3 regions of the Ancylobacter sp. VNQ12 genome follow, and region 2 is predicted to be linked to each of the others. Evidence: predicted binding sites of a transcription regulator. Region 2 holds the regulator's gene; each other region holds the start of a gene.

What was found. The regulator PhoB, encoded in region 2, activates phosphate uptake and scavenging genes when phosphate is short. The targets are predictions, from matches to a motif close to TGTCATNNANCTGTCAT.
Region 1: the regulator PhoB is predicted to act here: its motif matches at 5,926-5,942, upstream of ACO2RV_RS10770 (alkaline phosphatase).
Region 3: the regulator PhoB is predicted to act here: its motif matches at 8,766-8,782, upstream of ACO2RV_RS06275 (DUF2794 domain-containing protein).

Annotation. Positions count from the first base shown of each region.
Region 1 covers NZ_JBMSDU010000006.1:83,638-93,857, reverse strand. The annotation lists gene ACO2RV_RS10810 (MFS transporter) at 1-810, shown strand, start outside; gene ACO2RV_RS10805 (ABC transporter substrate-binding protein) at 807-1,871, shown strand; gene ACO2RV_RS10800 (formyltransferase family protein) at 1,868-2,725, shown strand; gene ACO2RV_RS10795 (tetratricopeptide repeat protein) at 2,790-3,905, shown strand; gene ACO2RV_RS10790 (hypothetical protein) at 4,005-4,256, shown strand; gene ACO2RV_RS10785 (hypothetical protein) at 4,351-4,959, shown strand; gene ACO2RV_RS10780 (hypothetical protein) at 4,992-5,327, shown strand; gene ACO2RV_RS10775 (DoxX family protein) at 5,480-5,884, shown strand; gene ACO2RV_RS10770 (alkaline phosphatase) at 5,991-7,733, shown strand; gene ACO2RV_RS10765 (hypothetical protein) at 7,812-8,282, shown strand; gene ACO2RV_RS10760 (ABC transporter ATP-binding protein) at 8,272-8,952, shown strand; gene ACO2RV_RS10755 (FtsX-like permease family protein) at 8,957-10,220, shown strand, end outside.
Region 2 covers NZ_JBMSDU010000002.1:328,518-338,737, forward strand. The annotation lists gene ACO2RV_RS05190 (ATP-binding protein) at 1-248, shown strand, start outside; gene pstS (phosphate ABC transporter substrate-binding protein PstS) at 403-1,437, shown strand; gene pstC (phosphate ABC transporter permease subunit PstC) at 1,693-2,670, shown strand; gene pstA (phosphate ABC transporter permease PstA) at 2,685-3,518, shown strand; gene pstB (phosphate ABC transporter ATP-binding protein PstB) at 3,527-4,348, shown strand; gene phoU (phosphate signaling complex protein PhoU) at 4,371-5,084, shown strand; gene phoB (phosphate regulon transcriptional regulator PhoB) at 5,135-5,836, shown strand; gene ACO2RV_RS05225 (bifunctional transcriptional activator/DNA repair enzyme AdaA) at 5,800-6,912, opposite strand; gene ACO2RV_RS05230 (SDR family oxidoreductase) at 7,049-7,813, opposite strand; gene ACO2RV_RS05235 (LysR family transcriptional regulator) at 7,943-8,839, shown strand; gene ACO2RV_RS05240 (polyhydroxyalkanoate depolymerase) at 8,836-10,197, opposite strand.
Region 3 covers NZ_JBMSDU010000002.1:551,723-561,942, reverse strand. The annotation lists gene ACO2RV_RS06310 (F0F1 ATP synthase subunit gamma) at 1-633, opposite strand, end outside; gene atpA (F0F1 ATP synthase subunit alpha) at 671-2,200, opposite strand; gene ACO2RV_RS06300 (F0F1 ATP synthase subunit delta) at 2,200-2,754, opposite strand; gene ccmB (heme exporter protein CcmB) at 3,067-3,738, opposite strand; gene ccmA (heme ABC exporter ATP-binding protein CcmA) at 3,759-4,385, opposite strand; gene acnA (aconitate hydratase AcnA) at 4,601-7,285, shown strand; gene ACO2RV_RS06280 (DUF1223 domain-containing protein) at 7,570-8,427, shown strand; gene ACO2RV_RS06275 (DUF2794 domain-containing protein) at 8,812-9,153, shown strand; gene aguB (N-carbamoylputrescine amidase) at 9,209-10,099, shown strand; gene aguA (agmatine deiminase) at 10,110-10,220, shown strand, end outside.

The DNA.
Region 1 (10,220 bases), on a different contig from region 2:
CGGACGCAGGGCGTCTCGGTCTTCGTCACCGTGCTGATGTCGGCAAGCATTTGCGGCACGGCCATCGGCGGCATCCTGGCGGACCGGGCCGGCTACCGCGTCGTGTTCGTCTGCGCCGCCGTGCTTGCGCTTGTCGCCGGGCTGCTGGCGCTACGCATGATGTCCCGCACCGATGCGCCGGAGGAGAGCCGCCGTTTCCGGCTCGCCGATCTCGGCATCGCGCTGCGCAATCCGCGCTTCCTCGCGCTCGTCATGTTCGCGGCGGTGCCGAACAAGATCGTCCTCACCGGCTTCCTGTTCTACGCCGTGCCGCTCTATCTCGCCGGGCTCGACGTCTCCGAGGCAGAGACGGCGCGGGTGATGATCCTTTATTCCCTGGTGATCGTCTTTGTCGGCCCGTGGGTGAGCCGCTTCGCCGACCAGCACGGCTACAGCTGGTCGCTGGTGTTCCTCGGCACGCTGCTTTCGGGGCTTGCCATGTTCCTTCTCTGGGTGCGGGCCGATGTCTACGGCGTGGCCGGGGCGGTGCTCATGGTGGCGGTCGCCCATGCCATCTCCATCTCGCCGCAGATCGCGCTGGTTCCGGAAATCTGCGCCGAGGACATCGCCAAGGTCGGGCAGACCACGGTGCTCGGCGCACTGCGCATGATCGAGCGGGTCGGCAGCGTGCTCGGCCCGCTGCTGGTCGGCGCGCTGGCCTACCGCTATGGCTACACCGCGGCGCTGATGGCCATTGGCGGCCTCATCGCGGTGACGGCACCGCTGCTTCTGCTGGCGCAATGGTCGAGCCGCAAGGGGAGGCGGGCATGAGGCGGTGGATCGCCGGGCTCCCCGCGATCGTTCTGCTGCTGGCGTTTCTCGCGCCGGTCCGAGCGCCCGCGGCAACGAGCGAGCGTCCGCCCTACAAGATCATGATGGTGCTATGGCGCGGCTGCGAGGATGCCTGCCGCGGGTTTCGCGACTATCTGGCGTCCCGGAACGTGCCGGTCGAGTATCTGATCCGGCATGCCGGCACGCTGAACCTGAAGTTTCCCAGCCTGGTGGCGGAAGCGCGGGCGCGGAAGGTCGACCTTGTGGTGACCTGGGGCACGACCGCGACACTCGGCATGGTCGGCGAGTTCGACAAGCCCGATCCGTCGCGATACCTCACCGATATTCCGACGCTGTTCATGATCGTGACGGATCCGGTGGCCGCGCGGGTGGTCGAAACGCTCGACCGGCCGGGCCGCAATGTCACCGGGACGCTGGTCATCGTGCCGGAGGAGACGCAGATCCGTGCGATCCGCTCCTATCTGCCGTTTCGCCGCATCGGCGTTGCCTATAACGATGACGAGGTGAATGCGGTCCGCTCCGTCGACAAGATCCGCGCCATAGCGGCCGAGATGGATTTCGAGGTGGTGGCCAAGCGTGTGCCAGCCGATGCAGCGGGCAAGCCGATCGCCGCGCGCCTGCCGGATGTGGTGGATGCCCTCGCCGATGAGAAGGTGGACCTGATCTATATCGGCTCCAGCTCCTTCATCCTCAACAACCGGGCTGCCTTCACCCGCGCGGCGGTGGCGCGGGGTGTTCCCGTGGCGGCGGCAGGCGAGGTTCCGGTAGTCGAGGCGGACGCGCTGCTCGGCCTGGTGAGCCGGTACTATTCGGTCGGGCAGCTGACCGGCACGCGCGCCGAGCAGATTCTGGTCGAGAGCCGGCGGCCTGGCGACATCCCGGTCGAGGCGCTGAGCCGGTTCTCGCTCATGGTCAACATGGAGGTCGCGCACAAGCTGCAGATCTACCCGCCGCTCGGGATCATGAACGCGATCGAGGTGATCAAGGCCGGCAAGCCGGACCTGCCGGCCGGCATGGCAACGGATGGGTCGCGCCCATGAAGGTTCTCATCCTCTCGAAGCGCGATCTCACCTCGACGGTGATGCTCAACGACCTGCTGGAACGTCTGGCAACTCTGCCGGACTGCCAACCGCGCGTCGTGCTGGCCGAACGGACACGGCCCGTTGAGCTCGCCGTGCCCGAACTCACGCGCATGAAGTACCTCGAGCGCGATCTCCCGTTCGGCACCCTGTTCCCCCGCCTGGAGGCGGAGAATGGGCAGGGGACAGCTGGCCGCCTGAAGACGCCAAACCAGCTGGCCCGCCACTACGGCATCGACATCGGCGTCGCCCGCCATATCGAGGATCTGGCGCTGACGGACGCACTCGCGAGCTTTGCGCCGGACCTCATCGTCTCGGCGCGCTTCAGCTTCCTGATCCCGCCCCATCTGTGCGTACGAAGCCGCCACGGCACCGTCAACGTACATCCGGGCGCCCTGCCGCATTATGCCGGCCTCTACCCGCATTTCTTCTCCATGCTGGCCGGCGAGACCGAACTGGGCTGTTCGCTGCATGTGATCGACGAGGGTATCGACAGCGGGCCGATTCTCGCCGAGGGCCGCGTGCCGATCCGGCCAGGTCGCTCGGCCTTCGCCCACAATCTCGACAGCCATCTGCTCGGCAACCGGCTGATCGCCGATCTCGTTAAGAGTCTTCACGACGACCGGCCGATTGAACCTGTTCCCCAGCGAAAATCCAAGGTAAAGTCCAACACTTACCCGACGTCCGCCGAGTTCGAGAGCTTCCACAGGGCCGGGCACTCGCTTATCGGAGAGGGGGAGTACCGGGATATTCTGGACCGCTTTGGGATAGACGAAGAGAATCTGGAAATCGCCGCGGCGACGAGAGCAGGCTGAGCGCGGATTTCAGCCGAACCTCAACGTAAGCGGGTATATGCTGTTGTATTTTGCGGGGGCTTAGATGCTGGATTTCGGCGTATTCACTTTACCCGCCGTCGGCGCGGCGATGGTGTTCCTCGCCGCTCTGTTCGTCGGCGAGGATATCGTGATCGAGAAGGTCTACGTACCGACGGTACGGGAATGGAGCGGTTACACCTCGACCGTCGCCACCCGCAAGTTGACCGACGAGTTGCGCGAACTCAACGTTGCGGCGGCTTCCGAACTTCAGGGCATCAACATCGACGAGGGCGGCGTCGAGAAGGGCATCAGCGCCTTCGAGGACTATTTCGAGGTCGGCCTGCTGATCAACGGCACGCGCAACGTGCTCGGCATGATCAAGTACTACATCAACGGTGAGGTGACCGAGGCCGGCGGCGATACCAAGCTGATCCTGCGCATCTACACCAAGAAGGAAGAGGAGCCGGTCAAGCTCATCACCGTGACCGGCAAGGCCGACGACATGGACGGGCTCATCCATGATGGCGCGGTCGAGACCCTCGAATATATCAGCCCCTATGTCGTCGCGCTCTATCATCGGCGCACCGAACTGGCGGCGGGCAATTACGACTTTCCGCAGACCAACGCCACCATCGACAAATTCCTGAAGACCCAGCCGCCCGAGCAGCATTACCTCGTCTACGGCCTGCAGGGGCGCATGCATATGCTCAAGGCCGAGCGCGACAAGGCGCTGACCCCGGAGCAGCGCGAGGCCGAATATGCAACGGCGATCCGCCTTCTCGAAGGCTCTCTGCGTCAGCAGCCCGACTTCCTGTACCCGCTGATCAACCTCGGCATCATCAATGCGGGCAAGAAGAACTACGCGGCAGCGGACGCCTATTTCGCCCGCGCGGTGGCGTCCCACCCCAATTACCTCATCACCCGCACCGTATGGGGCAACATGCTGGCCGAGCAGGGCCTGTATGACGACGCCATCATCCAGTACGAGGCCGCCGCCTATATCAAGCCGGACGACGCCAAGATCCACGCCAAGCTCGCCGACCTCTACGAACGCACCGGTCAGATCGACAAGGCGCGGGAAAGCGCCGCCAGGGCGCTGGAACTCGAGCCTATCGACCAGGCCTATATCGACAAGGTCAAGCTGCTCGATGCCAAGACCGCGGGTGTGGCGGTGCAATAGCTCCGCCACCGCTTCATCCTTTCCTTCGGCAGGATGCCGCCTTAAGGAGAGCAGGAACGGGCACATGCGGCCCGGCTATCGCTTCGGGATTCCGGCGGAATGCTAGAGACGCTGTTCGTTGTCGGCTTCGTCCTGCTTCCGCTGGCGATCGCCGTGGTGCTGATCCTCTACCGGGCGCGCTTCGTAGTCATTGGAATCATTGCCCTAATCGCGGTTTTGATGCTAATTTGGTCGGTGTTGAAGGCGACTGACATCATCGGCCGTACCTTCGATGCCGAGACGCCGGCGCGCTCCATGCCCGGTAATTGCGTCGACCCGGCGCAAGGTCCGTCGCAGAACTGCCGGCTCTGAAATCGCCGTCACCAGCCGTTCGTCGCGAGCGGCGACACTCGCGCAGGGCTGGCCGGATCCACGGACCGGCTGAACGTCACGAACAGGACGGGACATGGGAAGCGAACTCGCGCTAGCGGCCATCGGCCTGGTGATCCAGGCAACAGCGCTGTTGGTGTTTCCGTTCGCGCTGCTGGCCGCCACCTGCCGGGCGATCAATGCCGTGCAAGACTGCCAGCTGCCGGCCACCCCTTACATCGAGCTCTTCTCATTGGCGGTCGGCGTCTTCGCGGGCGGCATCATCCTGTGGACGAATATCCATTGGGGCCTGCTGGATCCCGGCGAGATCTTCCGGAAGGGCGGCCCTTGGGACATGAGCTTCGGCCAGTTCCTCGCCGGGCCGGCGAACCCCTTCGCCTTCGACCTCTCCGCCATACTGGTCTGGCCATTCTCCGGCCGGCTGCCGACGCTGGCCGGACTCGCCGTGCTGTTGCTGGGCGGCGCGGTGTTCTATGTCCCCATTCTGACCTATCGCACGCGGCGAGCCTTCGCGAACGGCCTGCGCAACGCCGTGATCCTGTGCTGGAGCGCCTATGCCACCGTCTATCTGTTCTTCTACGCCGGCTGGCTGGCCAACAAGCTGAATTTCTGGATCTTCCTGCTGCTGCTCGTCGTTATCGGGATGCGTCGGCGCTCCGAGCGCGTGGTGCTGAAAATCAACTGAGCATCCGCGCCATCCTCAAGAGGAAAACGACCATGATCACGAAGTCCTCCGCCGCAATTGGCCTCGCCGCCTCCCTGCTACTCGCGGTCGCCTCGCAAGGCGCGCTCGCGCAGGCCACCGGCCAGTCAACCGAACCGCCGACAACCTTCGACCGCATTGAGAAGACGCTCTCCGAGGCGACCACGAAGGCCCTGGACTACATCTCCGGCTTCATTCCGTATTCGATGCCGGAAGTGCAGGAAAATGGCGATATCGTCATCCGCCGGGACAAGCCGAAGGCTGGCGTTGCGGCCGAAGACCCTTCCGCCACCCCGGCGCCGCAGACGCCGGGAAGCGGCACCGGTACGGGCGGCGACGTCAAGATCTGACCGACGCCACGCTATGGCAGCCTCCGCCTGGCGGCGGCGTGCCTGTGCGCTACGTCCATTGGCGTATCCGCTCTCACCGGCTTGTGTAGAGCGGGGAGGGTGGCGAATGCTACGAGGGGTGTCTTATCCCCTCCTGCCGATGGACACCCGCAATGCCGCCGCTCGACGCGATCCGCCCCTATTTTCTCAGCCTGCTTCGCGTCATTTCCGCCCTGGTCCTGTTCAGCTACGGCACACAGAAGGTGCTCTATTTTCCTGCCGCGCCTTCCGTGCCTCCGGTCGGCTCTCTGCCCTGGACCGCCGGCGTGCTTGAGCTGGTGCTCGGCTTCAGCCTGCTGGTCGGTTTCCAGTCGCGGCTGTCGGCCTTCGTGCTCTCCGGACTGATGGCCTTCGCCTATTTCCTTCGCCATGCGCCGCAGAATTTCTTCCCGGCGCAGAATGGCGGCGTCGCCGCCATTCTGTTCTGCTTCATCTTCCTCTATCTCGCCGTTGCCGGCCCCGGACCTCTCAGCCTCGACGCCGTGCTGAAGGGGAAGCGGACGGCGGCGCGCGCCTGACCGAAGGATCGGCGGCGGGGGAACCTGCGTCGGGATCGCCCAGTCATCGCAGTGACATCTGCCCGGACTACCGAAGGCCCATCCACGTCCTTGGGGAGATACTGGGATGCGCAGACTGCTCGCGGCCCTCGCTGCCACCACATGCCTGATCGCCGCGGCCGATGCGGCGACGGTCTATCCGCTCGACCGCGCCACCATCCTCGCCGGCTCGCCCTTCGACCTGAAGGTCGAGTTCGACGCCGTCGTGCAGCCCGCCGACGTCACCGTGACGATCAATGGCGAGCCGGCCGAGAAGGTTCTCGGCAAGGCTCCCGAGTTCGTCGAGAAGGAGAAGGGCGTCGACGCCTCCGCTGTTCTCTTGCGCGCCGCCAGCATCGCCACGCCCGGCACCTATAAGGTCGAGGCCAAGGCCGGCAACGAGACCAAGACGGTGACCTGGGAAGTCTACGGCACGCCGGCGACGCCCAAGGCCAAGAACGTCATCTTCTTCCTCGGCGACGGCCTCTCGGTCGCGCACCGCACCGGCGCCCGTCTCATGTCGAAGGGCATGCACGAGGGCAAGGCCGACGGCCGCCTGAACATGGATTCGATCCCGCCGGCCGCCTTCATCGGCACGTCGGCCACCAATGCCATCGCCACCGACAGCGCCAACACCATGTCGGCCTATATGACCGGGCACAAGACGGCGGTGAACGCCATCGGCGTCTATGCCGACCGCACCAAGGACGTCTTCGACGATCCGCGCGTCGAGAACATCGCCGAAGCGCTGCGCCGCACCGGCAAGAAGTCGATCGGTCTCGTCGTCACCTCCGAAGTCGAGGACGCGACGCCGGCCGCCGTGATCGGCCACACCCGCGCCCGCGCGGAGAAGGCGGCGATGGTCGACCAGCTGTTCGAGGTGAAGCCCGAGATCATCCTCGGCGGCGGCTCGGCCTATTTCCTGCCCAAGGCGACGCCCGGCTCCAAGCGCAAGGACGAGAAGGACTACATCGCGCTGTTCCGCGAGGCGGGCTATTCCCTCGCCACCGACAAGGCCGAGCTGGCCACCGCGGCCGGCAGCAATTCCGGCAAGATTCTCGGCCTGTTCCATACCGGCAATCTCGACACCGAACTCGACCGCGACTTCCTGAAGAAGGGCACAGTGTCGAAGTTCCCCAACCAGCCGGGCCTGGTCGAGATGACCAAGGTCGCGCTGGACCAGCTTTCGAAGAATCCGGAAGGCTTCTTCCTGATGGTGGAAGGCTCCTCCGTCGACAAGATGTCCCACCCGATGGACTGGGATCGCGCTCTGGTCGAGACCATCGAGTTCGATAAGGCCATTGGCCTCGCCCAGGAATTCGTAAAGACCCATCCCGACACGCTGATCGTCGTGACCGGCGATCACACCCATGGCGTCTCCGTCATTGGTACAATCGACGACGACAAGCCGGGCACGGAAATGCGCGAGAAGGTCGGCGTCTATGCCGATGCCGGCTTCCCGAACTATGAGGACAAGAACGGTGACGGCTATCCCGACCGGATCGACGTCTCCCGCCGCCTCGCCATCTTCTCCGGCAACTTCCCCGACTATTACGAGACCTTCCGCCCGAAGATGGACGGTCCGTTCGAGCCGGCGGTGCAGAATGAGAAGAAGGAATACGTCGCCAATGAGCGTTACAAGGACGTGCCCGGTGCGGTTCTGCGCATTGGCAACATCCCGCGCTCTTCCGACACGGCAGTCCACGCGGTGGACGACGTTGTCCTGCAGGCGGTCGGGCCCGGCGCTGACGGCTTCAAGGGCTACATGGAGCAGAGCGACGTCTACCGTGTTCTGGTCGAGGCGCTTGCCGTTCCCACTGCCAAGAAGTGAGTGAGGCCGAGTACCCGGCTCTGACACGACGATTGGCCCGGGCGGCAACGCCCGGGTCGAACGTGCTTTGAGGAGACGATGACGATGCCGCCAGTCTCGCGACGAGACACCCTGCTTGGCGCCCTTTACGGCACGCTGAGCCTGCCGGGGATCGCGCTTGCCGTTCACCCCGCCCTCGCGGCGACCATGCTCGATTTCGACGAGCTCTACGGCAAGGTGAGCGTGCTGGGCCTTTCCTTCTCCGACAAGGTGAAAGGACTGGCCGGCAAGCAAGTGAGCATGCGTGGCTACATGGCCCCGCCACTGAAGGCCGAGGCCGATTTCTTCGTACTGACCGAAATCCCCATGTCGATCTGTCCGTTCTGCTCGTCCGATTCGGACTGGCCCGACAACATCGTCGTCATCCGCCTCGACGCCGCGCAGACCTTCGAGCAGGCCAACGCCCTGATCGAGGTGCGCGGCACGCTGGAGGTGGGCTCCTGGACCGATCCGGCCACCGGCTTCGTCAGCCTGCTGCGCATTGTCGGCGCGAATTTCCATGCCGCGTGAGAACGGAAGCGCGCTGCGTCTGCGCCGTGTCGAGCAGCGTTTCGCCGGCCTCGACACGCCCGCGCTCGCCATAGAGGCGCTCGACATCGCCGCCGGCGAGCTGATCGCACTGACCGGTCCGTCGGGCTCCGGCAAGACCACCCTGATCAACCTCCTCACCGGCCTCGAACGCGCGGGGCAGGGGAGCGTGACGTGGGATGGCACCGACCTCGCGCAACTGACCGAAGGTGCCCGCGATCGCTGGCGCGCCGCCCATGTCGGGCTGGTGATGCAGGACTTCCATCTGTTCCCCGGCCTGTCGGCGCTCGACAATGTGCTGCTGCCGCGACGCCTCGCGCGTCTGCGGCTGCCGCCCGGCGCGCGCGAGGAAGCGGGAAGGCTGCTGGAGCGCGTCGGCATCACCCGGCTCGACCAGCCGATCGAAACCATGTCACGCGGGCAGATGCAGCGCGTCGCGGTCGCGCGGGCGCTGGCGGCGCGGCCCGGCATCATCGTGGCGGACGAGCCGACCGCCAGCCTCGACGCCGAAGCGGGCGGGCTGGTTTCCATCCTGCTGGTCGAACTGGCGCGCGAGGCTGGCGCGACCCTGCTGGTCGCCAGCCATGATGCGCGCCTCGTCGAGCGGCTGGACCGGGTGCTTCGGCTCGACGCCGGCCGGCTGAAGGACTGAGCGGATGCTGCGCTTCATCGCCTCCGACCTCCGGCGCCATTGGGCCGGCGTCATCGCCATCATCCTCATCGTCGCGCTCGCCACCGCGCTCGGCGTCGCCGTCACCTTGCAGGAGAGGGCGCTGCGGCTCGGCAGTGCCCGCGCCGCCGATGCCTTCGATCTCGTGATCGGCGCGCCCGGCAGCGAGACCCAGCTGGTGCTCTCCGCCGTGTTCCTACAGGCGGCGCCGCTGCCGCTGGTTCCCGGATCGGTGCTTGCCGGCCTCGTCGCCGATCCGCGCGTCAGATGGGCGGCGCCGGTCGGCTTCGGCGATTTCGTCGACAGCTACCCGATCGTCGGGACCACGCAGACGCTGGTCGACGGCATGGGCGGCCTCAAGGACGGACGCGGCTTCGCCCGGCTCGGCGAGGCGGTAATCGGCGCCGCCGTCGGCATGCGCCTCGGAGACCAATTCCATCCCCAGCACGGTCGAGTGGGGGAGCCCGGCGGCACGCACACCGAAATCACCTACAATGTCGTCGGTCGTCTGGCGCCGACCGGCACGGCCTGGGACCGCGCGGTGCTGGTGCCGATCGAGACCGTATGGCTCGCCCATCACCATGACGAGCCGAAGGCCGCCGTGGCGGGAGCCGAGAACCCCTTCCTGCACAATGGCGACGCAGGGGAGCCCCATGCCGGTGAGGCGGAGGGCGTTCACGACGAGGATGCCCATGCCCTCGACGCGCCGCTGAGCGCCGGCAGCATCGCCGATCCCGCCGCGCCGGGCGTGCCCGCGATCATCGTCAAGCCGCGGACGATCGCGGACGCCTACAAGCTGCGCCAGCAATACCGCTCCGACCATACGCTGGCGGTGTTCCCCGGCGAGGTACTGACGCGGCTCTACGCGACGCTGGGCGATGTGCGCACCATCCTGTCCATCGTTGCCGCCGGTGCGCAGGCGCTGGTCGGCGCGGCGATCCTGCTGGTGGTGACGGTCCATGTCGTGCAGCGGCGCCGGCAGATCGGCGCCTTGCGCGCTCTTGGTGCCCCCCGCCTTGCCATCTTCAGCATCGTCTGGGGAGAAGTGCTGCTGATCGCCGGAATCGGGCTGCTCGGCGGATTCGGTCTCGGCTATATCGGCGCGCGGGCGCTTTCTTCCCTCTTCAGCGCGGCCAGCGGGTTTGCCCTGCCGGTCTCCTTCGCCACCGACGATCTCGTCCGTCTGGCGGTCCTGCTTGGCACGACCGCCATCGTCGCCAGCGTACCGGCGATGCTGGCCTACCGGCAGT
Region 2 (10,220 bases):
ATTATGGTCCCGGCATCGCGCCCGAACACGTGCCGCGCCTGACCGAACGCTTCTACCGCGTCGACACCGCCCATTCGCGCGAGCAGGGCGGCACCGGGCTCGGCCTCGCCATCGTCAAACACATCGTCGCCCGCCACCGCGGACGGCTTGGGATCGAAAGTGTGCCCGGCGAAGGATCGACCTTTTCGGTGCGGCTGGCGGCATGCGCCGTGGACGAGCGAGAAACATCAATTAATTCAGCGGCTTGAAGCGTCATCAAGATGTCACCCACGCGTCATAGAACCGTGGCGCCGCGGCGTTAAACAACCCGTGCAAGCCCTTTTTTCCGCCGCCTCCGGCCCATCGAGCTTCCGGGTAGAGCGACCCGGCCGCAGCCGGTCTCCCGAGCTAAGGAGAAGACCCTTGAAACTGACCCACATTCTCGGCGCCGCCGCGCTGACCTTCGGCCTTTCGAGCACCGCCTTCGCCGCCGACATCAACGGTGCCGGCGCGTCCTTCCCGGCGCCGGTCTATCAGGCCTGGGCCGCCGCCTATAAGGAGAAGACCGGCACGGGCCTGAACTATCAGTCCATCGGCTCGGGCGGCGGTCAGAACCAGATCGTCAACCGCACCGTCGACTTCGGCGCCTCCGACGCGCCGATGAAGGACGACAAGCTGGAAGCCGCCAACCTGCTGCAGTTCCCGACCGTGATCGGCTCGGTGGTCGCCATCGTCAATCTCGACGGCGTCGAAGGTCTGGTGCTCAACGGCGCGGTGCTCGCCGACATCTACCAGGGCAAGATCGCCAAGTGGAACGACCCGAAGATCGAGGCGCTGAACAAGGGCAAGAAGCTGCCCGACGTCGCGGTCGTCCCGGTCTACCGCTCGGATTCCTCGGGCACCTCCTTCGTCTTCACCTCCTATCTCGCCGCCACCAGCGCGGACTGGAAGTCCAGCGTCGGCGCCGCCACCTCCGTGCAGTGGCCCACCGGCGCGGGCGCCAAGGGCAATGAAGGCGTTGCGGGCACCGTGAAGAACACCAAGGGCGCGGTCGGCTACGTCGAGTTCATCTACGCCGCCGCCAACAAGCTGGCCACCACCGACCTCGTCAACAAGGCCGGCAAGGTCGTGAAGCCCGAGACCAAGGCGTTCATGGAAGCCGCCGCCGCGGCCGACTGGACCCATGCCAAGAACTTTGCCGCCTCGATGATCGACACCGCCGGCGAAGGCGCCTGGCCGATCACCTCGGCGACCTACATCCTGCTGCCGAAGAACCCGACCGATGCCGCCCAGTCGGCTGCCGCGATCAAGTTCTTCGACTGGGCCTACGGCAACGAAGGCGACGCGATCGCCGAGAAGCTGCACTACATCCCGCTGCCGGGCTCGGTGGTCGAGGAAGTCAAGAAGGCCTGGGCCAGCGAAGTTAAGGCCGACGGCAAGGCCGTCTGGACGAACTGATCGTCCCTTCCGCCTCAAACAGAGGGCGGCCGTTACGGCGGCCGCCCTTTTCGTCGAACCTTCCGGGCTATACCTTAAGGCGTGGACGTCCGGCGACGGCGGATGCGATGACGGCGGCGCGGGCGACAAGCCATCGCCGACATGCATCACCTGCGCGACGCCCGCCCGTCTGCCGACCAAACCAGCGATGCTCGTGCCGAGCGCGGTACGCCTCCCACGCCCACCCCGTGGCCGGCGCTGTTAGGAACACATGACATGGACGCCACCTTGAGCGGAACGAAGGCGACGCCCGAGCTGCTCGCTGCGCATAAACCGACCGGCCGCATCAGCGATCCCATCTTCGTCGCGCTGCTCTGGGGCAGCGGCGTTTTCGTGCTGGTGCTGCTCGGCCTCATCATCGCCATGCTGTTCCAGGGCGGCTTGCCGGCGTTGCGCGAATTCGGCATCGCCTTCCTCTGGTCCACCTCCTGGAACCCGGTCACCGAGCGTTTCGGCGCCGGCGTCATGGTGTTCGGCACCGTCTTCAGCGCCGTCATCGCGGTGATCGTGGCGCTGCCGCTCTCCTTCGGCATCGCCTTCTTCCTCACCGAGATTGCGCCCGGCCCGCTGCGCCGGCCGATTGGTGTCGCCATCCAGCTGCTCGCCGCCATCCCTTCCATCATCTATGGCATGTGGGGCTTCTTCGTCGTCGTTCCGCTGGTCGCGCTCTATGTGCAGCCGCCGCTGATCGAATGGCTCGGCCCGATCCCGCTGATCGGCGCGCTGTTCCAGGGCCCGCCGCTGGGTGCCGGCATGCTGACCGCCGGCCTCATCCTCGCGCTGATGATCCTGCCCTTCATCACCGCGATGTTCGTCGAGGTGCTGGAATCGGTGCCGCCGATGATCAAGGAATCCGCGTATGGCGTCGGCGCCACGACCTATGAGGTCTATCGCAACGTCTCCGTGCCCTATGGCCGCACCGCCATGGTCGGCGCGGTCATGCTCGGCCTCGGCCGGGCGCTGGGCGAGACGATGGCCGTCACCTTCGTCATCGGCAACGCGACGCGCATGTCGGCCTCGCTGTTCGCGCCGGGCGCCACCATCGCCTCGACCATCGCCAATGAGTTCCCCGAGGCCTCGATCGGCTCGCTGAAGCTGCAGGCCCTGCTCCAGCTCGGTTTCATCCTCTTCGTCATTTCCTTCATCGTGCTGGCGCTCTCGCGCCTGCTCGTCCGGTCGAAGCTCAAGGGCTGAGGGAAGAAACAATCATGGCATCGCTCGCCCGCCGTCGCGCTACCGACCTCACCGTCAAGGCGGTTTCAACCGGCTTCGCCGCCCTCTCCCTGGTGCTTCTCGCCTGGATCCTGTGGACGCTGCTGTCGCGTGGCCTGCCGGCCCTCGGCCCGCACGTCTTCACCAAGATCACCGCGCCGCCCGGCGCGGAAGGCGGCTTGCTCAACGCCATCGTCGGTTCGCTGATCCAGATCGGCGTCGCCCTTGTCATCGGCACGCCGATCGGCCTGATGTGCGGCACCTTCCTCGCCGAGAACGGCCGCGGCACGCAGATCGCCAATGTCGTGCGCTTCGTCAACGACGTGCTGCTCTCCGCTCCCTCCATCCTGATCGGCCTGTTCGTCTACCAGCTGCTCGTCGTTCCCTTCGGCGGCTTCTCCGGTTGGGCGGGGTCCATCGCGCTGGCCATCCTGGTCATACCGGTCGTGGTGCGCACCACCGAAGATATGCTGAACCTGGTGCCGATCGGCCTGCGCGAGGCGGCCTTCGCGCTCGGCGCGCCGCAGTGGAAGGTGGTCACGCTGGTCACCTGGCGCGCAGCCCAGGCCGGCATCGTCACCGGCGTCCTGCTGGCGCTGGCCCGCGCCGCCGGCGAGACCGCGCCGCTCTTGTTCACCTCGCTGGGCAATAATGGCTGGTCCGTGAGCCTCAACGCGCCGATGGCCAGCCTGCCCATCGCCATCTACCAGTACGCCGCCAGCCCCTTCGAGGACTGGGTCGCCCTTGCCTGGGCCGGCGCGCTCATCATCACCGTCGGGGTCCTGACCCTGAACATCCTTTCCCGCCTCGTCCTGGCGAAGATGAAGTGAGACGGACCATGAATTTCGCACCCGATACGTCGATCGACATCGCTTCCGCCGTCAACCGCGCCACCGCGCCGTCCGCCGAGCCCAAGCTCAAGGTCGAGGGGCTGAACTTCTTCTACGGTGACAACCACGCGCTGAAAAACATCAATTTCGAGATCCCCGAGAAGCGCGTCACCGCGATGATCGGGCCCTCGGGCTGCGGCAAGTCCACGCTGCTGCGCATCTTCAACCGGATGTACCAGCTCTATCCGGGCCAGCGCGCGGAGGGCAAGATCCTGTTCGACGGCGTCGACCTGCTCAGCAAGGAACTGGATTCCACCGTGGTGCGCTCACGCATCGGCATGGTGTTCCAGAAGCCGACGCCGTTCCCGATGTCGATCTACGACAACATCGCCTTCGGCGTGAAGCTGCACGAGAAGCTGAGCAAGGCGCAGATGGACGAGCGGGTGGAATGGTGCCTGCGCAAGGCCGCGATCTGGGAAGAGACCAAGGACCGGCTGCACACCTCGGCGCTCGGCATGTCGGGCGGCCAGCAGCAGCGCCTGTGCATCGCCCGCACCATCGCGGTGCGCCCCGAAGTGATCCTGCTCGACGAGCCCACCTCGGCGCTCGATCCGATCTCGACCTCGAAGATCGAGGACCTGATCGACGAGCTGAAGCAGGAATTCACCATCGTCATCGTGACGCACAACATGCAGCAGGCGGCGCGCTGCGCCGACATCACCTCCTTCTTCTATCTCGGCGAGCTGATCGAGGTCGCCACCTCCTCCGAGATCTTCACCAATCCGCGCGAGGCGCGCACCCGCGACTACATCACCGGCCGCTTCGGCTGAACCGGCGGCGGAGGATCAATCCATGACCGAACATATCGTCTCGTCCTTCGACACCGATCTGAAGGAACTCTCGCGCCGCGTCGTCGAGATGGGCGGCCAGGCCGAGCGCCTGGTCACCGATTCCGTCGCCGCGCTGGTGAAGCGCGACGCCGAACTGGCCCAGAAGGTGATCGTGCTCGACGGCCCGGTCGACCTGCTGCAGCGTGAGATCGAGGAAAAGGCCATCCTCACCATCGCCCGCCGCCAGCCGCTGGCCGGCGACCTGCGCGAGATCGTCGCCGCGATGCGCATCGCCAACGATCTGGAACGCATCGGCGATCTCGCCAAGAACACCGCCAAGCGCGTGCTGGCGCTGACCGGCGAGTTCCATCCGCAGAAGCTGGTGCGCGGCGTCGAGCACATGTCGGCGATGGTGCAGGAGCAGCTCAAGGAAGTGCTGGATTCCTACGCCGGCCGCGACGATGCCCGCGCGCTGGAAGTGTGGCGGCGCGACGGCCAGGTGGACGTTCTCTACACCTCGCTGTTCCGCGAGCTCCTCACCTACATGATGGAGGATCCGCGCAACATATCGCTGTGCACGCACCTGCTGTTCTGCGCCAAGAACATCGAGCGCATCGGCGACCACGCGACCAACATCGCCGAGACCGTGCACTATCTCTCGACCGGCCAGCAGCTTGCCGACGAGCGGCCCAAGCAGGACACCTCCAGCATCACGGCGGTTCCGTTCCCGGCGTGAGGGACGGTCACTCTGGCAAGGCCCTCTGGCAAGCGATCGGGACGCCCCCTATGCCGACCAATATTCTGATCGTGGAGGATGAGGAGCCCCTCACCCTCCTGTTGCGCTACAATCTCGAATCCGAGGGCTACGCCGTCGACAGCGTCGGGCGGGGCGACGAGGCGGAGACCCGGCTGCGCGAAAGCGTGCCGGACCTGCTGATTCTCGACTGGATGCTCCCGGGCCTTTCCGGCATCGAGCTGTGCCGGCGCCTGCGCGCCCGGCCGGAGACCGAGCGCATGCCGGTGCTCATGCTCACCGCCCGCGGCGAGGAGACCGAGCGGGTGCGCGGCCTCGCCACCGGTGCCGACGACTATGTGGTGAAGCCGTTCTCTGTGCCGGAGCTGGTGGCGCGCGTGCGCGCGCTGCTGCGCCGGGCCAAGCCCGAGCACATCTCGACGCTGCTACGTGCCGGCGACATCGAGCTCGACCGCGAAACCAAGCGCGTCCACCGCGCCGGCCGCGAGCTGCATCTGGGGCCGACCGAGTTCCGGTTGCTGGAATTCCTCATGCAGTCGCCCGGCCGGGTCTATTCGCGCGAGCAGCTGCTCGACGGCGTGTGGGGCCAGGACGTCTATATCGACGAGCGCACGGTCGACGTGCATGTCGGGCGCCTGCGCAAGGCGCTCAACCGCCCGCGCCAGCCCGACCCGATCCGCACCGTGCGCGGCTCCGGCTATTCGTTCAACGAGATGTTCGCCCGCGCCCATTGATCGGGCGCGGCGGCTGCGGCCTGCGGCGCGCGGTATTGCTGCTCGATCTCCAAGAGCCGCTGCTTGCGCCAGAGGCCGCCGCCATAGCCGGTCAGCGACCCGTCGGCGCCGATGACGCGATGGCAGGGGATGATCAGCGCCAGTTGGTTGGCGCCGTTCGCCCGCGCCACCGCCCGTATCGCCGACGGCTGCCCGACGCGGCGGGCGATTTCCGAATAGCTCACCGTCGCGCCGGGCGGTATCCGCCGCAGCTCGGCCCAGACCGCGCGGGTAAAGGCGCTGCCGTCGAGCGCCAAAGGCGTGGCGAAATGCGCGGAGCGGCCGGCAAAGAAATCGCCGAGTTCGGCGCGGATCTGTTCGGTGGGCGCGAAGCCGCCAATGCCGAGGTCGCCCTTGGCCCGCTGCCGCAGCCGGGCGATCTCGGTGGGCAGTGCCCGGCGCTCGATGAATTCCAGAAGATGGAGATGCGAGCCGCTGGAGATGGCGATCATGTCGCCCAGCGGCGTGGCGATCCAGTCGGCCAGCAGCGCGCCGCGCCCGGCAATGTCGCCCGGCGCACAGCCCAGCAGCCGCGCGAAGGCGGCACGGAAGGCGCTGGCAGATTCGAAGCCGGCTACGTGTTGCGCCTCGATCACCTTGCCGCCCTCATACAGCGTCTCGAACCCCTCGCGCAGGCGGCGCTGGCGCGCCATCTCCAGAAAGGTCATGCCGAAGTGCCGCTTGAAGGTGCGCCGCACCGTCGACAGGTCGAACCCCATGCGCTCGACATGCGTCTCGCTCCAGCGGCGGTCCGGTCGGGCGTCCAGCGCCGCGAGCAGCGCGCCGATGACCGGATCGGCATTCGCCGCCGGCTGCAGCGGATGACAGCGCTTGCAGGGGCGGAATCCGGCCTCGATGCAGGCGCCGATGGTGGCGTGGAAGGTACAGTTTTCCGGCTTCGGTTTGCGCGCGGGACAGGTCAGCCGGCAGAAGATGCCGGTGGTGGCGACGCAGACATAGGCGCGGCCGTCATAGCCCTCGTCGCGGTCGAGAAGGGCGCGGTAGAGCGTGGCGTGGTCGGGCAGGTCGAACAGCATGCGATAGGGGTATCATCTCAGCCGAACCGTGCCGCCGCAAATCGGGCGGTTATTCTTCGCGCTGGCGCGACGCCCGACGTGTAATTCCCTCTCCCCGTTGGGAAGAGGGAGCAGGCCGGCGTTGCGAGCCCACCTCTCAGGTGCGGGTGATCGACAATCCGCCATCGACCAGATGTGCGGTGCCCGACACGAAGGACGAATCGTCCGAGGCGAGATAGAGCACGGCGCGCGCCAGTTCGTCCGGCCGCCCCACCCGCTTGAGCGCATGCAGCCCGGTGATGAAGGACTGCGCCTCGGGCGTGTCATTGGCCTCGCGATACATCTCGGTCTCCACCGCGCCGGGCAGCACGGCGTTGACCCTCACCCCCTGCGGCCCGTATTCGGCGGCGAGCGTCTGGGTCAGGCCGATCAGCCCCGATTTCGAGGCGGCATAGGCGGCAAGGCCGGGAAACGAGGTGGTGTAGCCGACAAAGGTCGAGGTGAAGATCACCGAACCGCCGCCGTTCTTCAGCATCTGCGCGATCTGGTACTTCGCGCCGAGAAACGCGCCGGTGAGGTTGACCGCCAGCGTGTCCTCCCACCCCTTGGCCGAGACGCCGGTGCTTGCCCCCTTCTCACCGAGAGTGCCGGCATTGTTGAAGGCGATGTCGAGCCGGCCATAGCGCTCGGCCGCCAGCGCCACCAGTGCCTGCGCATAGTCTTCCGAGCGCACGTCGCCGGCCAGCGCCACCGCTTCGCCGGCGGCGGCGGTGATCTCGGCGACCAGCGTGTCGAGCTCGTCCTTGCGGCGCGCGCCAACCACGACCTTTGCGCCCTCGGCGGCGAACAGCAGCGCGGTGGCGCGGCCGATGCCGGAACTGGCGCCGGTGATCAGCGCGACCTTGTCCTTGAGACGGGGCATGAAAAATCTCCTTGAATGAACCATCCACCGCCGGGAACGCCGCGGCCTGTGTCACGCAGAAGTATGGCGAGGACACCTCGTCCGGATTAGACTGCTGAAAATGGATTTCATGTCCGGAAAAATCGAACGATGAAACTGGACGGCATCGCCGCCTTCGTCGCCATCGCGGAGGCGGGCTCGATCAGCGAGGCGGCGCGCCGGCTGCGCCTGTCGAAATCGGTGGTCAGCGACCGCCTGGCGCAGCTCGAACACCGTCTCGGCGCCCGTCTGGTGCATCGCTCGACGCGCAAATTGTCGCTGACGGAAGACGGCGCGGCCTTTCTGGAGATGGCCTCGGAATCGCTGCGCGGCCTCGACGCGGCGGTCGCCACGCTGGCCGAGCGGCGCGGCACCCTTGCCGGCCCGCTGCGCCTCTCCGCCCCGGTGACGCTGACGACGCTGCATATCGGCCCGGCGCTCTATCCCTTCCTGCGCCACCATCCTGCGATCGAGCTGAGCATCGAGCTCGACGACCGGGTGGTCGACGCGCAGGCGGAGGGCTTCGACGGCGTGATCCGCCACGGGCCGATGCGCGACAGCCCGCTCACCGCCTGGCGTCTGGCGCGCAGCCGGCGCGTGCTGGTGGCCTCACCCGATTATTTGGAGCGGCACGGCACGCCGCGCGACCTCGCCGAACTCGATGGTCATCGCGGCATTTTCTACACCCACCGCGGCCTCGCCGACTGGCAGTTCGTGGCCGGGGCCGGCCGCGTGCAGGTGCGCGCCAAGGTCGGGCTGCAGGTTAACAACGGCATCGTGATGCGGGACGCCGCCGCGGCCGGGCTCGGCATCTCCATGCTGCCGCTGTTCATCGCCGGGCCGGACATCCGCGCCGGCACGCTGCGCGTGATCGAGGTCGGCGCGGAGCCCGAGGAGGAATTCATCTATGTCGCCCATCCCGAGGGGCGCAATCCCACGGCCAAGCTGCGGGCGCTGGCGGAAGCCTTGCGCGCCGCCTTCGGCGACCCGCTCTATTGGGAAGCCTAGTCCGCATCGCCCGGCGCGTTGTGCCCCTTCTTCGGCCAGTTGTGGTTCAGCACGAAATCGGAGATGCGCGGGGCGATTTCGGCGCGGAAGCGCGAGCCGTTGAACACGCCGTAATGGCCAACCGTGGGCTGGAGGTAATGCGCCTTCATGTCGTCGGGCAGATTCGAGCACAGCTTGTGCGCCGCCCGCGTCTGGCCGACGCCGGAAATGTCGTCGTTCTCGCCCTCGACGGTGAGCAGCGCGACGTTGCGTATCTTCGAGGGGTCCACCCTCTCGCCGCGGTGTGTCATCTCGCCCTTCGGCAGCGAATGGTCGATGAACACGGTCTGCAGCGTCTGGAGGTAATATTCGGCCGGTAGGTCCATGACCGAGAGGTACTCGTCATAGAATTCCCGGTGCTTGGCGGCGGAATCGCCGTCGCCCTTCACCAGGTGGCCGAACATGTCGGCATGCGCGCGCAGATGGCGCTCCAGGTTCATCGCCATGAAGCCATGCAGCTGAAGAAAGCCGGGATAGACCTGCCGCATGACGCCGGCATTGGGCCACGGCACGGTGGTGATGACGTTGCGGCGGAACCAGTCGAGCCCGCGCTCCTCGGCGAAGAGGTTCACCGCCGTCGGGCTCTCGCGCGTGTCGATCGGCCCACCCATCAGCACCATGGAGGCCGGCACGTTGGGATCGCCCATCTCCTCCATGCGCGCCACTGCCGCCAGCACGGGCACGGCCGGCTGGCACACGGCGAGCGCATGCGCCCCGCCGCCGAGATGGCGGAAGATCTCGATGAGGTAATCGACATAGTCGTCGAGGTCGAAACGCCCGTCGGCCATCGGCACGTTACGGGCATCGGTCCAGTCGGTGATGTAGAGGTCGTGGTTCGGCAGCAGCGTCTGCACCGTGCCGCGCAGCAGCGTGGCGTAGTGGCCCGATAACGGGGCGACGATCACCATGCGCGGCTGCGGCCGGCGCGGCGGCACCGGAAAGTCGCGCTGGAAATGCAGCAGCCGGCAGAACGGGCGTTCCCACACCGTCTCGATATGCACGGGAACATGGGTCGCGCCGACCACCGTCTCGTCGATGCCCCAGTCCGGCTTGCCGTAGCGACGGGTCGAGCGCTCGAACATTTCGAGCGCCGCCGACATCGACTTGCCGAATCCGGTGTGGGAGAGCGGGTTGACCGGGTTGCGGTAATAGAGCCGCCCCGCATCCGCCATGACGCGCAACGGGTCGAGCGCCGCATGGCCCATCTCGAACATCCAGTAGAGTGGCTTGGAGAAGGCCGAAACCGTCTCGACCGCCACTTCAGGCGTGCGTGCAGCTTCCGCCGCATCGGGAACGTCGCCGAAAACGCCGATCGCCATGAATGCCTCCGTCTCCAGGCGCG
Region 3 (10,220 bases), 220 kb from region 2:
GACCGCCGCCGCGCCAGCCGCCGGAGCGGTCGTCTCGGGGAAGGTGGCGGGGATCAGCTGCTGCGCCGTCGGAACCTGCGAGATCACCGAATGGAAGCGGCTGAAGAACTGGGTCGCGACGTCGAACTCGCCGGCGGCGAAGCGCGACGAGATCTTCTCGGCGATGGCCTGCGCGTCGGCGAAGGTGACGCCCTTGTTGGCCCGCAGCTCGACCACCTCGATGATCTGCTTCTCGAACTGGCGACGCAGGGCCTCATAGCCCTTGCGGCCGACGCAGAAGATCTTGACCGTCTTGCCCTGGTTCATGAGCGAGAGGGCCCGCTCGCGCGCCAGGCGCACGATCGAGGAATTGAAGGCGCCGCACAGGCCGCGCTCGGCGGTGAGCACCAGCAGCAGATGCGTCTGGTCCTTGCCGGTGCCGGTCAGCAGCAGCGGCACGTCCGGCCCGCTGGCGATGGCGCCGGCGATATTGCCGAGCACGCTCTCCAGCCGGTCGGCATAGGGCCGCGCCGCCTCGGCGGCGTTCTGGGCGCGCCGAAGCTTCGCGGCGGCGACCATCTGCATCGCCTTGGTGATCTTCTGCGTCGCCTTCACCGAAGCGATGCGATTGCGCAGATCCTTAAGGCTGGCCATTACGTCGGACTCCCTGCCCCGATGCTCTGCTCGATGCTCAGGCGAAAGTCTTCGCGAAGGCGTCGATCGCCTTCACGAGCTTCTCGGTGGTGTCCTTCGACAGCTCCTTGGAGGTGCGGATCGTGTCGAGGATGTCGGCATGCTTCGAGCGCAGGAACAGCAGCAGGCCTTCCTCGAACGCGCGCACCTTGGAGACCGGCAGCGTGTCGAGATAGCCGTTGGTGCCGGCATAGATCACCACCACCTGCTCCTCGACCTTGAGAGGCGAGAACTGCGACTGCTTCAGCAGCTCGGTGAGGCGGGCGCCGCGGTTCAGCAGCTTCTGCGTCGAGGCGTCGAGGTCCGAGCCGAACTGGGCGAAGGCCGCCAGCTCGCGATACTGGGCGAGCTCGCCCTTGATCTTGCCGGCCACCTGCTTCATCGCCTTGATCTGCGCCGACGAGCCGACGCGCGACACCGAGAGGCCGACGTTCACCGCCGGGCGGATGCCCTGGAAGAACAGGTCGGACTCGAGGAAGATCTGGCCGTCGGTGATCGAGATGACGTTGGTCGGGATGTAGGCCGACACGTCGTTGGCCTGGGTCTCGATGACCGGAAGGGCGGTCAGCGAGCCGGCGCCGTTCTCGTCATTGAGCTTGGCGGCGCGCTCGAGCAGGCGCGAGTGGAGATAGAACACGTCGCCCGGATAGGCTTCGCGGCCCGGCGGGCGGCGCAGCAGCAGCGACATCTGGCGGTACGCCACGGCCTGCTTGGACAGGTCGTCATGGATGATGAGCGCGTGCATGCCGTTGTCACGGAAGAACTCGCCCATGGCGGTGCCGGAGAACGGCGCCAGGAACTGCATCGGCGCGGCGTCGGAGGCGGTGGCGGCGACGACGATGGAATATTCCAGCGCGCCCTGCTCCTCGAGCACCTTCACGAACTGCGCAACGGTCGAACGCTTCTGCCCGATCGCGACATAGACGCAATAGAGCTTGGCCTTCTCGTCGGTGCCGGCGTTGATCGACTTCTGGTTCAGGATGGCGTCGAGCGCGACGGCGGTCTTGCCGGTCTGGCGGTCGCCGATGATCAGCTCGCGCTGGCCGCGGCCGATCGGGATCAGGGCGTCGATCGCCTTGAGGCCGGTCTGCATCGGCTCGTGCACGGACTTGCGCGGGATGATGCCCGGCGCCTTGACGTCGACGCGGCGACGCTCGGTGTATTCGATCGGGCCCTTGCCGTCGATCGGGTTGCCCAGCGCGTCAACGACGCGGCCGAGCAGGCCCTTGCCGACCGGCACGTCGACGATGGCGCCGGTGCGCTTGACGGTCTGGCCTTCCTTGATCTCGCGGTCGGAGCCGAAGATGACGACGCCGACATTGTCGATTTCGAGGTTCAGCGCCATGCCGCGCGTGCCGTTCTCGAACTCGACCATTTCGCCCGCCTGGACGTTGTCGAGACCGTAGACGCGGGCGATGCCGTCACCGACGGAGAGAACCTGGCCGACCTCGGAAACTTCGGCTTCCTGGCCGAAATTCTTGATCTGCTCCTTGAGGATCGCGGAAATTTCAGCGGCGCGGATATCCATCAGCGAACCTCTTTCATCGCATAGCGGATCGAATTGAGCTTGGTCTTGAGCGAGGCGTCGACCAGCTTCGAGCCGATCTTGACCTTGAGACCGCCCAGCAGCGAGGGATCGACCTCGACAGCGAGCTTGACGTTCTTGCCCGTCAGCGCGTCGAGCGCTTCCTTGAGCGTCGCGGCGTGGGCGTCGGAAAGCGGCTGGGCGAGCGTGACCTCGGCCACGACTTCGCCCTTCTCGGCGGCGACCAGCGCGTCAAAGCCGCGAATGATCGCCTCCACGGCGAACAGACGGCGGTTGGCGGCGACGGTCTTGAAGAAATTGGCGGCGAGACCACCGATCCCGGCCTTACCCAGAATCGCGGCGATCGCCTTTTCCTGATCCTCGGACGAGAAGACCGGGCTGCGCACCAGACGCTGGAGGTCGGCGCTGTCGGCGATCATCGCGCCGAACCTGTCGAGGTCCGCCTTCACCGCATCGATGGCGCCGGCATCACGCGCGAGCTCGAACAGCGCCGTCGCGTAGCGTCCTGCCACTCCGGATACGAATGTCTCGGCCACTGTGCCTCTCTCGGGGCTTGTCCGAAGCCTTACCCGCCGAGCGGCGCGCTTCCGGTTCCGGACTGGAAGGGTTCAAACTCTAGGCGGGATATGGAATTTCCCTCACCCGCCCTGTGGAGTCGGCGGGTTCCCTAACACGGCTCTTTGCAGGCTGCAACACGAGGACGTGAGGGATTGCGAGGGGCAAATGACGTAGCGGGCCCTGCGCGGCTTCCTTTGGCGAGGAAGGCGCGGTTGCAAGGCTTTGCGCGGCCTGCGGCGCATTGCTGCACCTGGCATGCCACCGACCCTCGCAATGGCGACGATTCGCGCCTAGTCGCGCGTCGCGCGCAGCGCGGCGGCGGCGGCGATGGGGCCGAGCACCAGTGCGGCCAGCGACAGGCCGGCGAGGATGCGGAACGGCGTGCCGAACGGCACCGTGCCGCCGAGCGCGGTTCCGGTCGCCGCCACCGCGAAGATCAGCACCGGAATGGTCAGCGGCATCACCAGCACCGCGACCAGCAGCCCGCCGCGCCGGAACGCGCTGGCGAAGGCGGCGCCGATCAGCCCGAGAAAGGTGATCGCCGGCGTGCCCACCAGCAGCGTCAGCGTCAGCGCTCCGATCGAGGACGGCGCGAGGTTCAGCAGCAGCGATAGCACCGGTGCGGCGATCACCAGCGGCAGGCCGGTCGCGATCCAGTGCGCCAGCCCCTTGGCGGCGGCGATCAGCTCCAGCGGCAGCTCCAGCATCCCCAGCACGTCGAGCGAGCCGTCCTCGGCATCGGCGGCGAACAGCCGGTCGAGCCCGATCAGCGAGGCCAGCAGCGCGCCGATCCACAGGATCGCCGGACCGATGCGCGCCAGCAGCGCAAGGTCGGGACCGATGGCGAAGGGCGTGACCACCACCACCGCGAGGAAGAACACCACGCCGAGCCCGGCCCCGCCGCCGGCGCGCATGGCGATCCTGAGGTCGCGGCGCAGAACGGCGAGGAAGGCCCGGCCCATGCCACTCCTTCTGCTCTCGCTCATGCCGCCACCGGACGCGCGGGACGGTAGGCGCCGAGATCAAGCGCCTGCGCGGAACCGAGATCGAGCGGGGCATGGGTCGCGGCGACGATGAGCCCACCCTGTCCCACGTGCGCACGCGCGAGGACGCCGAAGCGCGCCTGCGCCGCGACGTCCAGCGCCGTGGTCGGCTCGTCCAGCAGCCAGAGCGGCCGGTCGCTGACGAGGAGCCGCGCCAGGGCGAGGCGGCGCTTCTGCCCGGCGGAGAGCACCGCCACCGGCAACCGCCCCAGGCCGCCGAGCCCGACTTCCTCAAGCGCCTCGGCGATCGACAGCGCCGGCCGCCCGAGCACGTCGCGCCAGAACGCAAGGTTCTCCTCGGCCGACAGCGCCGCCTTGTGCGCGTCGAGATGGCCGAGATAGTGCACGTCCTCGGCGAAATCCTCCGGCTCGCGCGCGCCCTCGAGACGCACCGTGCCCGCGGCCGGCGCGGAAAGCCCCGCCAAAAGTCTTAGGAGCGAGGATTTCCCCGTCCCGTTCGGTCCGGTGACGATGAGCGCGCGGCCGGATTCAAGCGTGAAATCGAGGTTTTCGAACAGCTGGCGCACGCCGCGCCGGCAGGCGAGCCCCTCAGCCACGAGCCGCATCGCTGGACTTCCTTCCGTTGCTGGAGCCGTCGCGCCGCACAATTTTTCGATGCATCGCGTGAGGCCACTAGGATCGGTGTTTGAAATGGCTCTATATAGAAATCCGAACGATGCGTCCTCGCCTCGGCGCAAGGCCGCGCGAGCTATAGCCCGCAAGGCCTCGTCCCTCCAGAGCCCACGCATTCGTGCCACATCTCAGCGGGGATCAGTCTGCCGTGACGTCGCTCGACAGCTTCAAAAGCCGTAAGACCCTCACCGTCGGTTCCAAGACCTACACTTATTACAGCCTCCCGGACGCCGAGAAGAACGGCCTCGACGGGATTTCCGCGCTGCCCTTCTCGATGAAGGTGCTGCTGGAGAACCTGCTCCGCTTCGAGGACGGCCGCTCCGTCTCGAAGAAGGACATCGTCTTCATCAAGGACTGGCTGGTGAACCGCGGCAAGGTCGAGAACGAAATCGCCTATCGGCCGGCGCGCGTGCTGATGCAGGACTTCACCGGCGTTCCCGCCGTGGTCGATCTCGCCGCCATGCGCGACGCCATGGTGTCGCTCGGCGGCGATCCCAAGCGGATCAACCCGCTGGTCCCCGTCGACCTCGTCATCGACCATTCGGTGATCGTCAATTTCTTCGGCAACAATGCCGCCTTCGGCAAGAACGTCGAGGAAGAATACAAGCAGAACCAGGAGCGCTACCGCTTCCTGAAATGGGGCCAGTCGGCGTTCGACAATTTCCGCGTCGTGCCGCCGGGCACCGGCATCTGCCACCAGGTGAACCTCGAATATCTCGCCCAGACCGTCTGGACCAAGGACGAGGACGGCACCACCGTCGCCTATCCCGACACCTGCGTCGGCACCGACAGCCACACCACCATGGTGAACGGCCTCGGCGTGCTCGGCTGGGGCGTGGGCGGCATCGAGGCCGAGGCGGCCATGCTCGGCCAGCCGGTCTCCATGCTCATCCCCGAGGTGATCGGCTTCAAGCTGACCGGCCAGCTCAACGAGGGCATCACCGCCACCGACCTCGTGCTGACCGTGACGCAGATGCTGCGCAAGAAGGGCGTGGTCGGCAAGTTCGTCGAATTCTTCGGCCCCGGCCTCGACCATCTCTCGCTCGCCGACCGCGCCACCATCGGCAATATGGCGCCGGAATATGGCGCGACCTGCGGCTTCTTCCCCGTCGACAGCGAGACCATCGCCTATCTCGACGAGACCGGCCGCACGGATGACCGCATCGCGCTGGTCGAGGCCTATTCCAAGGCGCAGGGCATGTGGCGCCACGAAGGCACCGCCGACCCGGTGTTCACCGACATTCTCGAACTCGACATCTCCACCGTGCTGCCCTCCCTCGCCGGCCCCAAGCGCCCGCAGGACCGCGTGCTGCTCTCCGGCACCAAGGCCGGTTTCCTCACCGCGCTGGAAGGCGAGTTCAAGAAGCCCGGCGAAGCCGCCAAGCGCGTGCCGGTGGAAGGCACCGACTACACGCTCGGCCATGGCGACGTGACCATCGCCGCCATCACCTCCTGCACCAACACCTCCAATCCGAGCGTGCTGATCGCCGCGGGCCTGCTCGCCCGCAACGCGGTCGCCAAGGGCCTGACGTCCAAGCCCTGGGTGAAGACCTCGCTGGCGCCCGGCTCGCAGGTGGTCGAAGGCTATCTCAAGGCCGCCGACCTGCAGAAGGACCTCGACGCGGTCGGCTTCAACCTGGTCGGCTTCGGCTGCACCACCTGCATCGGCAATTCCGGCCCGCTGCCCGAGCCGATCTCCGAGGCGATCAACAAGAACGACCTCGTCGCCGGCGCCGTCATCTCCGGCAACCGCAACTTCGAAGGCCGCGTGAACCCGGACGTGAAGGCGAACTACCTCGCCTCGCCCCCACTGGTGGTGGCCTATGCGCTGGCCGGTTCGCTGCAGATCGACCTCACCACCGAGCCGCTCGGCACCGGCTCGGACGGCAAGCCGGTCTATCTGAAGGACATCTGGCCCTCGAACCAGGAAATCGCGACATTCATCCGCGAGAACGTCACCAAGAAGATGTTCCAGGAGAAGTACTCCGACGTCTTCAAGGGCGACGAGAACTGGCAGAAGATCGCCATCCCGCTGGGCGAGACCTATGCCTGGGACGACCGCTCCACCTATGTGCAGAACCCGCCCTATTTCGAGGGCATGGAGATGAAGCCCGAGCCGGTGACCGACATCCTCCAGGCGCGGGTCATGGGCCTGTTCCTCGATTCGATCACCACCGACCACATCTCGCCCGCCGGCTCCATCAAGGAAGCCAGCCCGGCCGGCCACTATCTGCGCGACCATCAGGTCCGCCCGGCCGACTTCAACCAGTACGGCACGCGGCGCGGCAACCATCAGGTGATGATGCGCGGCACCTTCGCCAATATCCGCATCAAGAACCAGATGCTGGGCGGCAAGGAAGGCGGCCTCACCCGCCACTGGCCGGACGGCACCGAAATGCCGATCTACGACGCCGCCATGCTCTACAAGAGCGAAGGCGTGCCCACCGTGGTGTTCGCCGGCAAGGAATACGGCACCGGCTCCTCGCGCGACTGGGCGGCCAAGGGCACCAAGCTGCTCGGCATCCGCGCCGTCATCGCCCAGAGCTTCGAGCGCATCCACCGCTCGAACCTGGTCGGCATGGGCATCGTGCCGCTGGTGTTCCAGAACGACGACAGCTGGCAGGCGCTCGGCATCAAGGGCGACGAGACCGTCACCATCAAGGGCATCGAGGGCGACCTCAAGCCGCGCCAGACGCTGGTGGCCGAAATCACCTTCAGCAACGGCACGGTGAAGAACGTCCCGCTCACCTGCCGCATCGATACGCTCGACGAGCTGGATTACTTCCGCAATGGCGGCATTCTCCAGTACGTGCTGCGCAATCTCGCGGCCTGACCGGCCGCGCATCGACGAGACAGGCGGGGCCGGCGTGCGGGAATACCGTGCGCCGGCCCCGTGTCTTTCGTGTCCTCTTCACCTTTCCGTGCGGCGGCGACAAACGAATGTGACTGGTGCCTGCGCCCCGCGCGTCCTATTGCCTAATGCATGCTCCGACCAGGCTGAGATAGGCTGATCGACGGGATGATGCTCAAGCGATTGAAATGAGAGCATTTTCTTTTCGATGCCCTGTTCCGCCCGGCCGAGAATGGATTGAGCGGCTCGCCCCGAGGCCGCGTTTCATGGACGAACCGCGCGACATGCAGGTCTTCAACGCCCCTTTCCGCCCCTGCCCCTCGGCGCGTCCGCGCGCCGCCGTGCGCGGACCGGCGGGATTCGGGTTGGTGGAGCCGCTGATGCGTGCGGCGGCGGCATGCATTGCGCTCGCCATGACCGGTCTGTTCGCCGGCCCGGCGACCGCCGGAGACGACACGGCCCGGCCGGTGGCAGCGCCGCGCGCGGTGATCGAATTGTTCACCAGCCAGGGCTGCTCTTCCTGCCCGCCGGCCGACAAGCTGATGGGCGAGTTCGCCCAGCGGACCGATGTGCTGGCGCTGACGCTGGCGGTCGACTACTGGGACTATCTCGGCTGGAAGGACACGCTGGCCAAGCACGGCCATTCGCTGCGCCAGAAGGCCTATGCCAAGCTGCGCGGCGACGGCAAGATGTTCACCCCGCAGGCGGTGGTGAACGGGCGCGTCATGGCCATCGGCTCCGACCGCGCCGTGCTGGAGCGCACCCTCGCCACCATCGACAAGCCGGCCGTGCCGGTGGAGATCGCCGCCCGCGACGGCCGGATCCATGTGACGGTCGGCCGGAATCCCGGCGGCGCGCTGTCCGGCGAGGTCTGGCTCTGCCCCGTCGCCAGCAAGATGGATGTCGACATCGGCCGGGGCGAGAACGAGGGCACCAAGATCAGCTACCACAATGTGGTGCGCGGCTGGATCAAGCTCGGCGACTGGAACGGCGGCGAGACCCGCTTCGACACGGCGCTGCGCGCCCAGAGCTTCGATGCGGATTCCGTGGCGGTGCTGGTGCAGGCCGGCAGTTCCACCGAGCCAGGCCCCATCCTCGGCGCGGCGCTGCTGCCGCTGCCCTAGGGCGCAGTCCGAAAATCCTCGATGCCCGGTTTCCTCGCTTCTGGAGGAGATCTCCGGACGCAAAGAAAAAGGGCCGGTGAGATACCGGCCCTGAAGAGCAATTCGGGGATTGAACCTAGAACATAACGACGGGCCGATCCGCTAAACGCCGCGGGGGGCTGGGGGGCTGGGAAACCGATGCGCTCTGCGAACCGGCCCGACGCTATGGTTAAGAGATTGGAATGCGGCCTTGGCGGCGCAACGGCCGAATTCGGGCGAGCCTGTGTTTTTTTCTAACGAGCGCGTGAACGCCGGACCAGGCCAGAAGAGGCTTGAAGCCGAACGGTCGCGGGAGGATCATGACGGTTGCGTGACTCGCAGCTACGTTCCAACCGGAGGACGCGCGTGGCGGATACTGAACCCATAGTCCTGCCGGTCGGCGCCCGCGCCGATCTCGTCACTTTCGACCGACGCGAGCTTGACCGGATTCTCGATCTCTACGGCCGCATGGTGGCGCTGGGCGAATGGCGGGATTACGCCATCGATTTCACCCGCGACCGCGCCATCTTCTCCATCTTCCGCCGCGCCGCCGAGGTGCCGATCTACCGGATCGAAAAGGATCCGCGCCTCGCGCGCCGCCAGGGCGCCTACACGGTGGTGTCGCAGACCGGTCTCATCCTCAAGCGCGGCCACGAGCTTGCGCGCGTGATCGCGGTGTTGGAAAAGCCGCTGCGCGCGGTCAACTGAAGGCCGCGCCGCCTAGAGACTGATTTACTCGTAGAACACGCCTCCGGAGATCGACATGCGCAGCCTGACCGTCGCCGCCACACAGATGCGCTGCGACTGGGACATTCCCGGCAATCTCGACCGCGCCGAGGCGCTGGTGCGGGAGGCCGCAAGCCGCGGCGCCCGGCTCATCCTGTTGCAGGAGCTGTTCGAGACCCCGTATTTCTGCCAGGACCAGCTGCACGACTTCCTGCGCCTCGCCGCCCCGCTGGAGGGCAACAAGCTGATCGCCCGCTTCGCCGCGCTGGCGAAGGAGCTCGGCGTGGTGCTGCCGGTCAGCTTCTTCGAGCGCGCCGGGCCGGCGGCCTTCAACTCCATCGCCATCATCGACGCCGACGGTTCGGTGCTCGGCATCTACCGCAAGAGCCACATCCCGGACGGGCCCGGCTACACCGAGAAGTTCTACTTCTCGCCGGGCGACACCGGCTTTCGCGTCTGGGACACGGCGGTCGGGCGCATCGGCGTCGGCATCTGCTGGGACCAGTGGTTCCCGGAATGCGCCCGCGCCATGGCGCTGTTAGGGGCCGAGGTGCTGCTCTATCCCACCGCCATCGGCTCCGAGCCGCAGGACCCGCATCTCGATTCCGCCGCCCACTGGCAGCGGGTGATGCAGGGCCATGCCGGGGCCAACCTCATGCCGCTGATCGCCTCCAACCGCATCGGCACCGAGGAAGGGCGCAACGGCACCTCGATCACCTTCTACGGCTCCTCCTTCATCGCCGACCCGACCGGCGCCAAGCTGGCCGAGGCCGGGCGCGAGGAGGAAGCCGTGCTCACCGCCACCTTCGATCTCGACGCCATCGCCCAGCAGCGCCGCAGCTGGGGTGTGTTCCGCGACCGCCGGCCGGAGCTTTACGGCCCGCTGCTCTCGCTCGATGGGCGCGCGCCCACCCGCGCTGCCGGCTGAGGACGTTGCCATGAGCGAGACATTGACCGGCCTGCCCGCCACCGACTGCTTCCGCATGCCGGCGGAATGGGAGCCGCATGCCGGCACCTGGATGATCTGGCCCGAGCGACCGGACAATTGG